Linked DNA regions of Sinorhizobium meliloti. The protein of the gene in region 1 binds, or shares a complex with, the protein of each later gene. Links are inferred from orthologs where the notes say so. Each region holds a gene or a part of one and is shown on either strand. Other genes may lie near its edges.

Region 1 (7,952 bases):
GAGGATCATCGAAAGGCGGGCCGAGTCCCAGCCGACCACGGCGCGGCGCGGCGTTCCGAGCGATGTCGGCGCGACCAGCGCCTGTACCTCGACAAGCACGGGGCGCGTGCCTTCCATGCCGGCGAAAACCGCTGCACCCGGCGATTTCGCATTGCGTTCGCCGAGAAACAGCTCCGACGGGTTGGCGACCTCGCGCAGGCCCTTGTCGGACATTTCGAAAACGCCGATCTCGTCGGTCGGTCCGAAACGGTTCTTCACCGTCCTGAGGATGCGGTAATGATGGCCGCGGTCGCCCTCGAAATAAAGGACGGCGTCGACCATGTGCTCGACGACGCGGGGGCCGGCGATCTGGCCCTCCTTTGTCACGTGGCCGACCAGCACGACCGCCGTGCCCGTCTGCTTGGCGAAGCGGATCATCGCCTGCACACCGGTGCGCACCTGCGTCACCGTGCCGGGCGCGGAGTCGACGATGTCGCTCCAAAGCGTCTGGATGGAATCGATGATGACGAGGTCCGGGCGCTTGCCCTCGGAAAGCGTCGCGAGAATATCTTCGACATTCGTCTCGGCGGCAAGGAGCACGTCGCTGTCGGCGGCGCCGAGCCGCTGAGCACGCAGGCGGACCTGGGCGATCGCTTCTTCGCCCGAGACATAGATCACCCGGTGCTTCCGGCGTGCAAGCGCCGCGGCCGCCTGCATCAGCACGGTCGACTTGCCGATGCCCGGATCTCCGCCGACGAGCAGTGCGGATCCGCGAACGAAGCCGCCGCCGGTCACGCGATCGAGTTCCGAAATGCCGGTCTGGATGCGCGGCGCGTCTTCGATCTCTCCGGACAGCGTCGTAAGTGCGACGGGACGCCCCTTCTTCGGCGTGCGCATGGGACCGCCGCCGATCCCCGCCGTGGGATTATCCTCGATGATCGTGTTCCACTCGCCGCAGCCGTCGCACTTGCCCACCCAGCGGGAATGGACTGTGCCGCAATTCTGGCAGACGAACTGGGTGCGGGCTTTCGCCATAGATGTCGGCTTTCGGATGTTTGCGGGCAGATGGCGGAATTGCCGCCGCCCGAGAATCACTCTTGGCGGTCACATAATGCCGCGAAATCCTGTTTGAAAGGACGATATTCCTTTGCGCCTTGTTCAAGCGCCTCCGACATAGGTCCGATGATAGCGCCGGCCGAGGCTCGTCAGCAGCTCGTAGCCGATGGTACCGCCGGCGCGCGCGACGTCGTCGATGACGACATTGCGCCCGAAGACCTCGATATAATCGCCGGCACGTACGGCCGCTTCCGGCAGGTCCGTGACATCGAACAGGCTCAGATCCATCGTCACCCGACCGACATGCGGCACCTTCATACCATGCAGGAAACCGAAGGCGCCCGAGGGCATCGCCTGTCTGAGGGTGACGCCGCCGCCCGAAACCGAACGGTGGTAGCCGTCGGCATAGCCGATCGCGACCGTCGCAATGCGGCTGTCGCGGCCGAAGCGGACCGAGGCGCCGTAGCTTGCCGTTCCGCCGGATGGAACCGTCCTGACCTGCACGATGCGCGCTTCGGCGGTGACGACCGCTTTCATCGGATTGACCGCGCCATTTACCGCCTCGCCGCCATAGACCGCGATGCCGGGCCGGGTGAGGTCGAAGTGGTAGTCCGCACCGAGGAACACGCCGCCGGAATTTGCAAGGCTCGCCGGCACGCCCTCGAAGGCGGCGGTCACCTCGCGGAAACGCTGAAGCTGATAGCGGTTCATCGGGTGTCCGGGATCGTCGGCGCAGGCCAGATGGCTCATGACGAGGACCGGCGAGAAACTCGCAGGCCGCGCAGGGTCGTGGGCGAGGGCAAGCGCCTCCTCAGGCGACAGGCCGAGCCGGTTCATGCCCGTGTCGACGTGGAGAACGCAGGGGTGGTCGCCCCGTTCGGAAAGCGCTGCCATGAAGACCGCCAGCTGCTCTTCCGAGTTGATGATCGGCACGAGATCGTTCTCGAAGAAGAGCTCCTCGTTGCCGGGCCACATTCCCGCGAGAATGTAGATTCGCCCATCCGGAACAAGCGGGCGAAGATCGGCCCCTTCTTCGACACTGGCCACGAAGAAATCGCGCGCGCCGGCGGCATAGAGAGCCGGAGCGGCATGCACGACGCCGAGACCGTAGGCATCGGCCTTCAGAACGGCGGCGGCGCGGGCTTTTCCGGACCGCTCGTTCATCGCCCGCCAATTGTCGGCGAGCGCGGTGAGGTCGACGGTGAGCCTGCTGGAGGCGGAAAGAAACTCGGGGCTTTGCATACCGAAAACTCTGCGTGGGCGATATCGGCAGCAATACATCCAAGTGCCCCGCGCCGCAAACGGCCGACGCAATGCTCTGGCCGAAAGCACTTTCATGCAAGACGAGGCTCTCCTCGCCCGATAAGATCGTCCGATGGAAACGATCTCACAGGAAAAGGCCATCGAGGCCATGCCGCTCGAGGGAGCCGAGCGGACCCGTTTCTGGCGCGACCCGCGCTTCAAGGGCATGGAGTGCCTGAGCGCGACCTTCATCACGCATGAATTCGCACCGCACGCGCACGACACGTTCAGCATAGGTGCGATCGAAGCGGGTTCCCAGATCAGCACGATCAAGGGGGAACGATCGCAGACGGGCCCGGGAGATCTCTATCTCATCAATCCGGATGAAATCCACGACGGGCATCCGGGTCACGAAGGCTACCGCTACCGGATGGTCTATCCACCCACGGACCTGCTGGTCGAGATACTCGAGGATGTGACCGGCCGCTCCTTCAAGGGAACGCCGTCCTTCTCGCGGCTGCTTCTCACCGATAGAGAGCTTGCGCTCGGCTTTCATCGTGCGCACCGTGCATTGGAAGGCAAGGTCGGTACCCTGGAAGCGGACGAAAGCATGTTCGGGTTCCTGGCCAGGCTCTTCGAGCGCCACGGCAACGCTATCATCGTCCCCCTGCAGACGCGCGAGAGCTCAGCCGTGCACCGGGCACGCGATTATCTTGTTGAAAACTACACGCACGATATCGGGCTGGAGGAGCTTGCGAAGCTGGCGGGCCTCAGCCGCGCCCATCTGATCCGCGCCTTCCGAAAGGAATTCCACATCACCCCGCATGCTTTTCTCACCGACAAGCGGGTGCGGGAAGCAAAGGCGCTCCTGCGCAGAGGTTGGTCTGCGGCGGACACCGCCTATCACTGCGGTTTCGCCGATCAGGCGCATTTCAGCCGCCATTTCAAGGCTCGAACCGGCGTCACGCCGGGTGCCTATCGCTCAGCCTGATCACTTTCGTTCAAGACGGCGGTCTTCTGCCTGGTTACTTCCTGGGCACTTCCAGGAAAAGCGTGTGACGGTTTTCCGTCCGGAAGCGCGTAGTTTCAGAAGGTTAGTGTTGCAAGTACGGGAGATCCCAGGCGTGAAGAAGTCGCGGGCAGTCGAGGAATTCTGGGGAGGTTTCAGGGCGATGGCACCGCTCATCGTGGCGGTGATGCCGATCGGGCTCGTTTTCGGGGCCGTTGCCGCGACCAAGGGCCTGTCGAGCCTCGAAGTCGTGATGATGAGCGCGCTGGTCTTCGCCGGCGGTTCGCAATTCGTTGCGCTCGACATCTGGACTCATCCCGCCTCCTGGGCCGCTCTCGGATTTTCGGCGCTGCTCGTCAATATCCGTCATCTTCTGATGAGCGCATCGATCGGCACGAAGATGCCGGCCTTCTCGGGGCCGGCGAGATATGCCGCGATGCTTCTCCTTGCCGACGAGATCTGGGCCATGGCCGAGGTCCGGGCAGGTGAGTCGCGTCTCACGCCTGCCTGGTATGCGGGCCTTGCGGTGCCGTTCTATCTGGCCTGGGTGCTTGCCGGTCTTGCCGGCTCGCTCGCCGGCGCATTCCTCGGAGACCCGAAAGCGCTCGGTCTCGATTTTGCGTTTCCCGCGGTCTTCATCGTCCTGGTCATGGGCTTCTGGAAGGGACGTGAAACCGGCGCGATTCTCGCTGCGAGCGCCGCGGCCGCGGTCCTCGCACGCCAGTTCCTCCCCGGCGTCTGGTACATCGCAGCCGGTTCGGCGGCGGGCGTCGTTGCGGCGCTTTTCACCGGTGAACGTCAGGAAGCCCGCGCATGACGCTCGATCCGCACACGTTTCTTGCGATCGCCGCGATGGCCGTTGCGACGGTGCTGACCCGGCTCGGCGGTCTTGTCCTCATCCGTTTCGTGACGATAGGTCCGAAGCAGAAGCGGGCGCTGGAGGCGATCCCGCCGGCCGTATTGATGGCCGTCATCGCGCCGACGGCGTTGGTCACCGGGCCGGCCGAAACGCTCGCGGCCCTCGCCACAGCGCTTGTCGCCACGAGGCTGCCGCTGCTCGCGGCCGTGGCGGCCGGCGTGATTGTCGTGGCGGTTGCGAGGGTGTTCGTGGGGTAGAGAGGCGTCGCTGCGCCTTGAGAAAATGCCCCTCACCCTAACCCTCTCCCCGCAAGCGGGGCGAGGGGACCTGTTTGCATGCGGCTTGCCCCTTCTCCCCGCCTGCGGGGAGAAGGTCGCGGCAGCGGGATGAGGGGCCGCAATCAGCCTGTCAATGCTCGTACTGCGTGAACGACGGATCGGCGAGATCCGAGAAGCGCGTGAATTCCGACTGGAAGGCGAGCTTGACGGTGCCGGTCGGTCCGTGGCGCTGCTTGGCGATGATCACGTCGGCCGTGCCCTTCACCTTCTCCATCTGCATCTTCCACTCTTCGTATTTCGGATCGAATTCGTCGCGCGGTTCCATGTTCTTCACGTAATATTCCTCGCGGAACACGAAGAGGACGACGTCGGCGTCCTGTTCGATCGAGCCCGATTCACGCAGGTCGGAGAGCTGCGGCCGCTTGTCCTCGCGGCTTTCCACCGCGCGCGAGAGCTGCGAAAGCGCGATGATCGGCACGTTCAGCTCCTTGCCGAGCGCCTTGAGGCCGGTGGTGATCTCGGTGATTTCCTGTACTCGATTTTCGCCGGACTTCTTCGAACCGGTCATGAGCTGGATGTAGTCGACCACGAGCACGTCGAGGCCGCGCTGCCGCTTCAATCGGCGAGCGCGCGCGGCAAGCTGGGCGATCGAGATACCGCCGGTCTGGTCGATATAAAGCGGCACTTTCTGCATCATCTGGGAGCAGGCGACGAGCTTCTCGAAATCCGCCTCCGAAATATCACCGCGGCGGATCTTCGAGGAGGAGACCTCGGTCTGCTCGGAGATGATACGGGTGGCGAGCTGTTCGGACGACATTTCGAGCGAATAGAAGCCGACCACGCCGCCGTTCTTGGCCTTGAAGGAGCCGTCGGGCTGTACTTCCGGCTCGTAGGCGGCGGCGATGTTGTAGGCGATGTTCGTCGCGAGCGAGGTCTTGCCCATGCCCGGACGGCCGGCGAGGATGATCAGGTCCGATCGCTGGAGTCCGCCCATCTTCCCGTCAAGGGAATGGATGCCGGTGGAAATGCCGGAGAGATGACCGTCCCGCTCGAACGCCTGTCCGGCCATGTCGATCGCGAGCGCTACCGCGTCATTGAACGATTGGAAGCCGCCATCGTAGCGCCCTGTTTCGGCGAGTTCGAACAGCCGCCGTTCGGCGTCCTCGATCTGGCTCTGCGGCGGCATGTCGAGCGGTGCGTCGTAGGCGATGTTCACCATGTCTTCACCGATGGTGATCAGCGACCGGCGGAGCGCCAGGTCGTAGATCGCGCGGCCGTAATCCTCCGCATTGATGATGGACACTGCTTCGGCGGCAAGGCGCGCGAGATATTGTGCAACCGTCAGGTCGCCGACCTTCTCGTCGGCCTTGAGGAAGGTCTTGACCGTCACCGGGTTGGCAGTCTTGCCCATGCGGATGATTTCGCCGGCGATCTCGAAGATCCTGCGATGCAACGGCTCATAAAGGTGTACGGGTTTCAGGAAATCCGAGACGCGATAGAAGGCGTCGTTATTGACGAGAATGGCGCCGAGCAGGGCCTGCTCCGCTTCCAGATTGTTCGGCGCCTCGCGATAATGCTGTTCCGCCTGATCCTTGGCCAAAGGGGCGAGCTTTCGCGCTGCGTCGTTCATCGTTTTCCGTTTCCGCTTATGATCCCGTGAGGCACCCGGTTTGCTGACTGTTGCGCGCCGCGTCTAGTGCAGGCACGCAACAGTGGCGTGCCATACAACCCGGCCTGTCGCCTTTGCCCGTTGTTCGACTGATCCACAGGGGGACAAGGGAGAAGTTGTAAAAAAATACATTCTCACGCGATGCTGGTTGACGCCGCGGCCATGGGTAAAACTACCTGATTCGCATCCCCGCGTCCTCGATCGGCATCTTGAAAAATGCCCATGGCCGGATTAAATAGTGTCCAGATAGTTAGCATGCTAGTAATATGGAAAAGATACTAAATGCCGAAGCCAAACGACAATCGTGAACTGTTCGACGCACTTGCGACCGTCAACCGCAAACTGCGCTCGGTGTTCGACGCGCGGGTGAAGGAGCGCGGCCTGACGCTGCCGCGTGCGCGGATGCTGTTCGCGCTCGCCAGGAAAGAAGGTCTCAATCAACGCGAGTTGGCCGAAGAGCTCGATATCGAGACGCCGACGATCGTTCGGCTTCTCGACGGCATGGAAAAGCAGGGATTCATCGAGCGCCGGGTCGAGCTTTCCGACCGGCGTGCGAAGCAGATCCACATGACGGACGTCGGCCGCTCCGTGGCGGATGAGATCCAGAAGCTCGCGAGCGACATCCGCGAAGAGGTTCTGGGCGGGCTGCAGCCGCAGGAAATCGCCGTCGCGCTGAAGGTCGTCTGCAAGATCGCGACGAACATCCAGTCGATCGGTCGGAGTGGCGACCGATGAATGCCGTTGCCGCTCCCGGCTCGATGCGTATCGGCAAATCGGCTCTCTATATCGCCGGCTCCGCTCTCCTCTTTCTGACACAGGGGCTCGGTATGAATCTCGCGTCGGCCAATCTTGCGCAGGTCCAGGGGTCGCTTTCGGCCACGTCGGTGGAGGCGGCCTGGCTTGCCGCTGCCTACATGGCGCCGAATGTCAGCCTTTCGGCCGCTCTCGTGAAGATCCGCGCCCAGTATGGTCTTCGCCGCTTCGCAGAGATCGGCATCGTCGGATTCGTCATCGCTTCACTGATGAACGTCTTCGTCTCGGACCTTCATTCGGCGGTCGTCGTCCGCTTCATCAGCGGCATTGCGGCCGCGCCGATGTCGACCCTCGGCTTTCTCTATATGCTGGAAGCCTTTCCACCGGCGCGAAAGCTGACGGTGGCCCTCGCACTCGCCCTGACATGCACGACCTTGGCCGCTCCGATGACGCGGCTGATCTCGCCTGAGCTCATCGAGATCGGACAATGGCACGGGCTGTACACGCTCGAGATGGCGCTCGCGCTGATCGCGTTGCCGATCATCTATCTGCTGCCCCTGACGCCGGTGCCTCATGCCAAGGTCATTCAGCGTGCCGACATTCTCAGCTACCTGCTGCTCGCCGTCGGCTTCGGCTGCGTTGCCGTCGTCCTCGTGATGGGCAGGCTCTATTGGTGGTTCGAGGCACCCTGGCTCGGCATGCTGCTCGCCCTGTCGGTCGTGACCCTCACGGCCGTCGTACTGATCGAGCTCAATCGCGAGCAGCCCTTGATCGACATACGCTGGTTGGCCTCGCGCGAGATCGTGCATTTTGCCGCCGTGCTGTTGATCTTCCGCCTCGTCGCCTCGGAACAGTCGGCGATCGCCACCAACTTCTATCAATTGCTCGGGCTGCAGTACGATCAGCTCGCGACACTTTACTGGATCATTCTGGCCTCATCGCTGGGGGGCGGTCTGCTCTGTGCGGCGCTGATGAAGCCGGGGCACGCGGACGCCGTCCACGTGGTCGCCCTCGGCATGCTCGCCGCCGGCGCCTATATGGACAGCCATGCGACGAGCCTCACGCGTCCGGAGCAGATGTATGTGAGCCAGGCGCTGGTCGCCGCCG
Region 2 (2,972 bases), 2.4 Mb from region 1 along the record:
GACGGCGCGCTCCGGCGTCACGTAGAGGAGATCGAGTTCGTCTCTCGAAAGTGCGCGGCGGACCGCAATCGCCTCGTCCCGCGTCAATGAAGAGTTGAGTGCCGCGGCCCGGATGCCGAGCTGCTTCAGCGCTTCCACCTGATCGCGCATCAGGGCGATCAGCGGCGAAACGACGATGCCGACGCCCCGGCGGCAGAGCGCCGGGATCTGGAAGCAGAGCGATTTTCCCGCCCCCGTCGGAAAGAGCACGACGGCATCGCCACCGGCAACCACATGGTCGACGACCGCCTGCTGCTGGCCGCGGAAGGTGGAATAACCGTAGATACGCTTCAGGAGATCGAGGGGATTGCTGACGCCTTCCGTTTCGAACAGGCGGCCGGTGTTGTGGCTTTCGGGCATGGAATCGCTTTCATCGGGAGCACGCAGTATGGAGTCGAGGCTGATCGAAGGCAAACCCGCTCGGGCCGCTGCTCAACCTGCCCGTCGTGAGAGTATCGGCTACCGAGCCGCCGGCCCCTTGACGCGGCCGGAAAGCACGCCGAAGCCTTCGATGATCGCTTCGAGCTTGTCCATCCGGTGCAGCTCGAGCTGCACCTCCTCCATGGCGCGCACGAGCCGCTGACCCTGCTCCACGTCTTCGGAGGCCGTGGCTTCCGCGATCTCCCGCTCGAGCTCCCGCTTCTGCCAGAGCAGCGCCTTCGTCCGCCGATGAAGCGTCAGGGCCTGGAGATAACCTTCGCGCGCATCCTCCGGAGCCGCCGCCGCCGTTGCCGTCCAGAGCCGCGCATAGCGCACCTGCTGGTCCAGGGCGCCGATCAGCGCCGAGAAACCCTCCGCCTCGAGCTGCTCCATCAGGGTTTCCCGCGTCAGCCGCAATCCGTTGGCCGCCGCGGCGTTCAGAACCGCAGCCCAGCAGCGCTGCAGATCACGGTGGTCGAACTCGATCGTGGCGATCTCGTCATACTCGTCGAACAGCAATTGCGGATGATTGACGATCGTCAATGCAAGCACGCTCTCGCGAAGTACCGGCGGGCGAAGCGAGCCGCCGGCCTTCAGCATCTGATTGAGTTTGGAACTACCGGCGGTCCCAGCCTCCACGGCCGCGCCCATGACCGGATTGGGAGCCGGCGACCAGCCCCTGCCGCCCTGCCTGCCCGCCTGCCTCCCGCCCCGCTCGAACGGCCGCCTTTCGCCTCTGAACGGCGCGCTCCCCTGGAGAAACGCATTCAGGCGGTCGCGCATGTCCTGCCCATAGTGGCGGCGCACGCTCTCGTCGGCGATTACCGAGGTCACCTGCCGCAGCCGCGCTTCGAGTTCGGCGCGCTTTTCCGGCGTGTCGAAATCCCCGCCCTGCACCTCGCGCTGCCAGACCATGTCGGCCAGCGAGCGGGCATTGGCGAGCACCTTGTCGAAGGGCTCGCGTCCGTCATGGCGCACCACATCGTCCGGGTCCTTGCCCTCCGGCAACAGGGCAAAGCGCACGGACCGGCCCGGCTTCAAATGGGGCAGCGCGAGATCGACGGCCCGATGGGCGGCGCGGACACCGGCGCCGTCGCCGTCGAAGCAGAGCACCGGCTGGGTCGTCATCTTCCATAAGAGATCGAGCTGATTTTCGGTAAGCGCCGTACCGAGCGGCGCAACGGCATTTTCTATCCCCGCCTGATGAAGCGCGATCACGTCCATATAGCCTTCGACGGCAATGATCGTGCCTGCGCCATCGGCACCCTGCGAGGCCCGCCGGGCGCGGGCGAAATTGAAGAGCACATTGCCCTTGTGAAAGAGCTCGGTCTCGTTGGAGTTCAGATATTTGGCCGGGGCGTCCGGCGACATGGCGCGCCCGCCGAAGGCGATCACCTTTTCTCGCGCGGACGGGATCGGGAACATGATCCTGTCGCGGAAGCGGTCGTAGGAGACCGGAATGCCGTCGCCGTGCACGACGAGGCCGCAGGCTTCGATCTGCTCCTTGCCGATCCCCTTGCCGGCCAGAAACTCCTTCAGCGCATTGCGGCTGTCGGGTGCAAAACCGAGACGGAACGTCTCGATCGTGCGGCCGGTCAGTCCGCGCTCGCGCAGATAGGCGCGCGCCTTTGCCCCGTTCGCCGTCTGAAGCTGATCCTGAAAAAACTGCGTCGCCAGTTCCATGACGTCGAGCAGGCTCGTACGTTCGCGCTCGCGCTGCTCGGCCTGCGGATCCGGCTGCGGCATCGGGACGCCCGCCAGATCGGCGATCTGCTGCACGGCCTCCGGAAAACTCAGGCCCTCGAGCTCGGTCAGGAAGCGGAAATGATCGCCGGAAACGCCGCAGCCGAAGCAATGATAGCGGCCCTTGCGATCCTCGCAGTGGAAGCTCGGCGATTTCTCGCCGTGGAACGGGCAGCAGGCCCAATAATCGCCGCGCGAAACATTGGTCTTGCGTCGGTCCCAGGTGACGCGCTTGCCGATCACGTCCGAAATGGGGACGCGGTCGCGTATCTCATCGAGAAAGGACGGTGAAAAGCGCATGGTTACCTCTACTGCATGTCGCCCGAGCCCGTGCAGCGGCTTCGGGCAACGACATGCACGCAAACCTCCATATAAGCGGCATGGCCGAAGGAAGCCACAGGCAGCCTGCGCCTTGCCCGCTATTCACAGGCATGCGCTAAAGCCAAGGGGTAACGCTTGTCGGCCGGCGCGGCGCGGGTCGTTTGCCGTCAGCCGCCCAGGGAAGGCGCGCCCGCCGAAGCGGGCGCTGCGGCTTACTTCAGGAGGTCTTTGACCACCCCGGAGGCCTTGCCGAAGTCCATCTTGCCCGGATAGCGCTCTTTCAGGGCGTTCATGCACTTGCCCATGTCGCGCAGCCCGTGCGCACCGATTTCCGCGACGGTCTTGGCGCAGACTTCCTTGACCTTTTCCTCGGAAAGCTGCTCCGGCAGGAACTGGTTGATGATGGCGATTTCCTGCCGCTCCTGCTCGGCAAGCTCCGGCCGCCCGCC

What was found. Proteins that work in one complex are often made in the same cells at the same time.
Region 2: the proteins of JOH52_RS00240 (region 1) and dnaG are in contact, whole or in part, in a crystal structure (PDB 2R6A), measured with the Geobacillus stearothermophilus proteins. The link is inferred for Sinorhizobium meliloti from one-to-one orthologs. Residues at the interface, in WP_033016901.1 of Geobacillus stearothermophilus: Ser13, Glu15, Ala16, Gln18, Glu91, Leu92, Asp94, Ala95, Val96, Pro97, Thr98, Ala99, Ala100, Asn101, Tyr104, Tyr105, Ile108; in WP_049624496.1 of Geobacillus stearothermophilus: Lys456, Leu457, Leu458, Pro459, Ala460, Asn463, Ala464, Leu467, Leu535, Leu536, Ile537, Ala538, Gln544, Glu545, Asp548, Tyr549, His552.

Annotation. Positions count from the first base shown.
Region 1 is NZ_JAGIOS010000001.1:46,720-54,671, reverse strand. What follows is about bases 3,804-6,639. They hold JOH52_RS00240 (replicative DNA helicase), read right to left. Parts: upstream 6,054-6,639; coding sequence 4,554-6,053; downstream 3,804-4,553. Other genes in these bases: JOH52_RS00235 (MarR family winged helix-turn-helix transcriptional regulator), read left to right, coding at 6,375-6,639; JOH52_RS00245 (AzlD family protein), read left to right, coding at 4,100-4,402; JOH52_RS00250 (AzlC family ABC transporter permease), read left to right, coding at 3,804-4,103. Outside these bases: DNA repair protein RadA, read right to left, coding at 1-1,014; alr (alanine racemase), read right to left, coding at 1,138-2,277; JOH52_RS00255 (AraC family transcriptional regulator), read left to right, coding at 2,411-3,268; more of JOH52_RS00250, read left to right, coding at 3,450-3,803; more of JOH52_RS00235, read left to right, coding at 6,640-6,827; JOH52_RS00230 (MFS transporter), read left to right, coding at 6,824-7,952. UniProt on the Escherichia coli protein: The main replicative DNA helicase, it participates in initiation and elongation during chromosome replication. Travels ahead of the DNA replisome, separating dsDNA into templates for DNA synthesis.
Region 2 is NZ_JAGIOS010000001.1:2,465,415-2,468,386, reverse strand. It holds dnaG (DNA primase), read right to left. Parts: upstream 2,503-2,972; coding sequence 499-2,502; downstream 1-498. Other genes in the region: JOH52_RS11670 (GatB/YqeY domain-containing protein), read right to left, coding at 2,736-2,972; recQ (DNA helicase RecQ), read right to left, coding at 1-453. UniProt on the Escherichia coli protein: RNA polymerase that catalyzes the synthesis of short RNA molecules used as primers for DNA polymerase during DNA replication.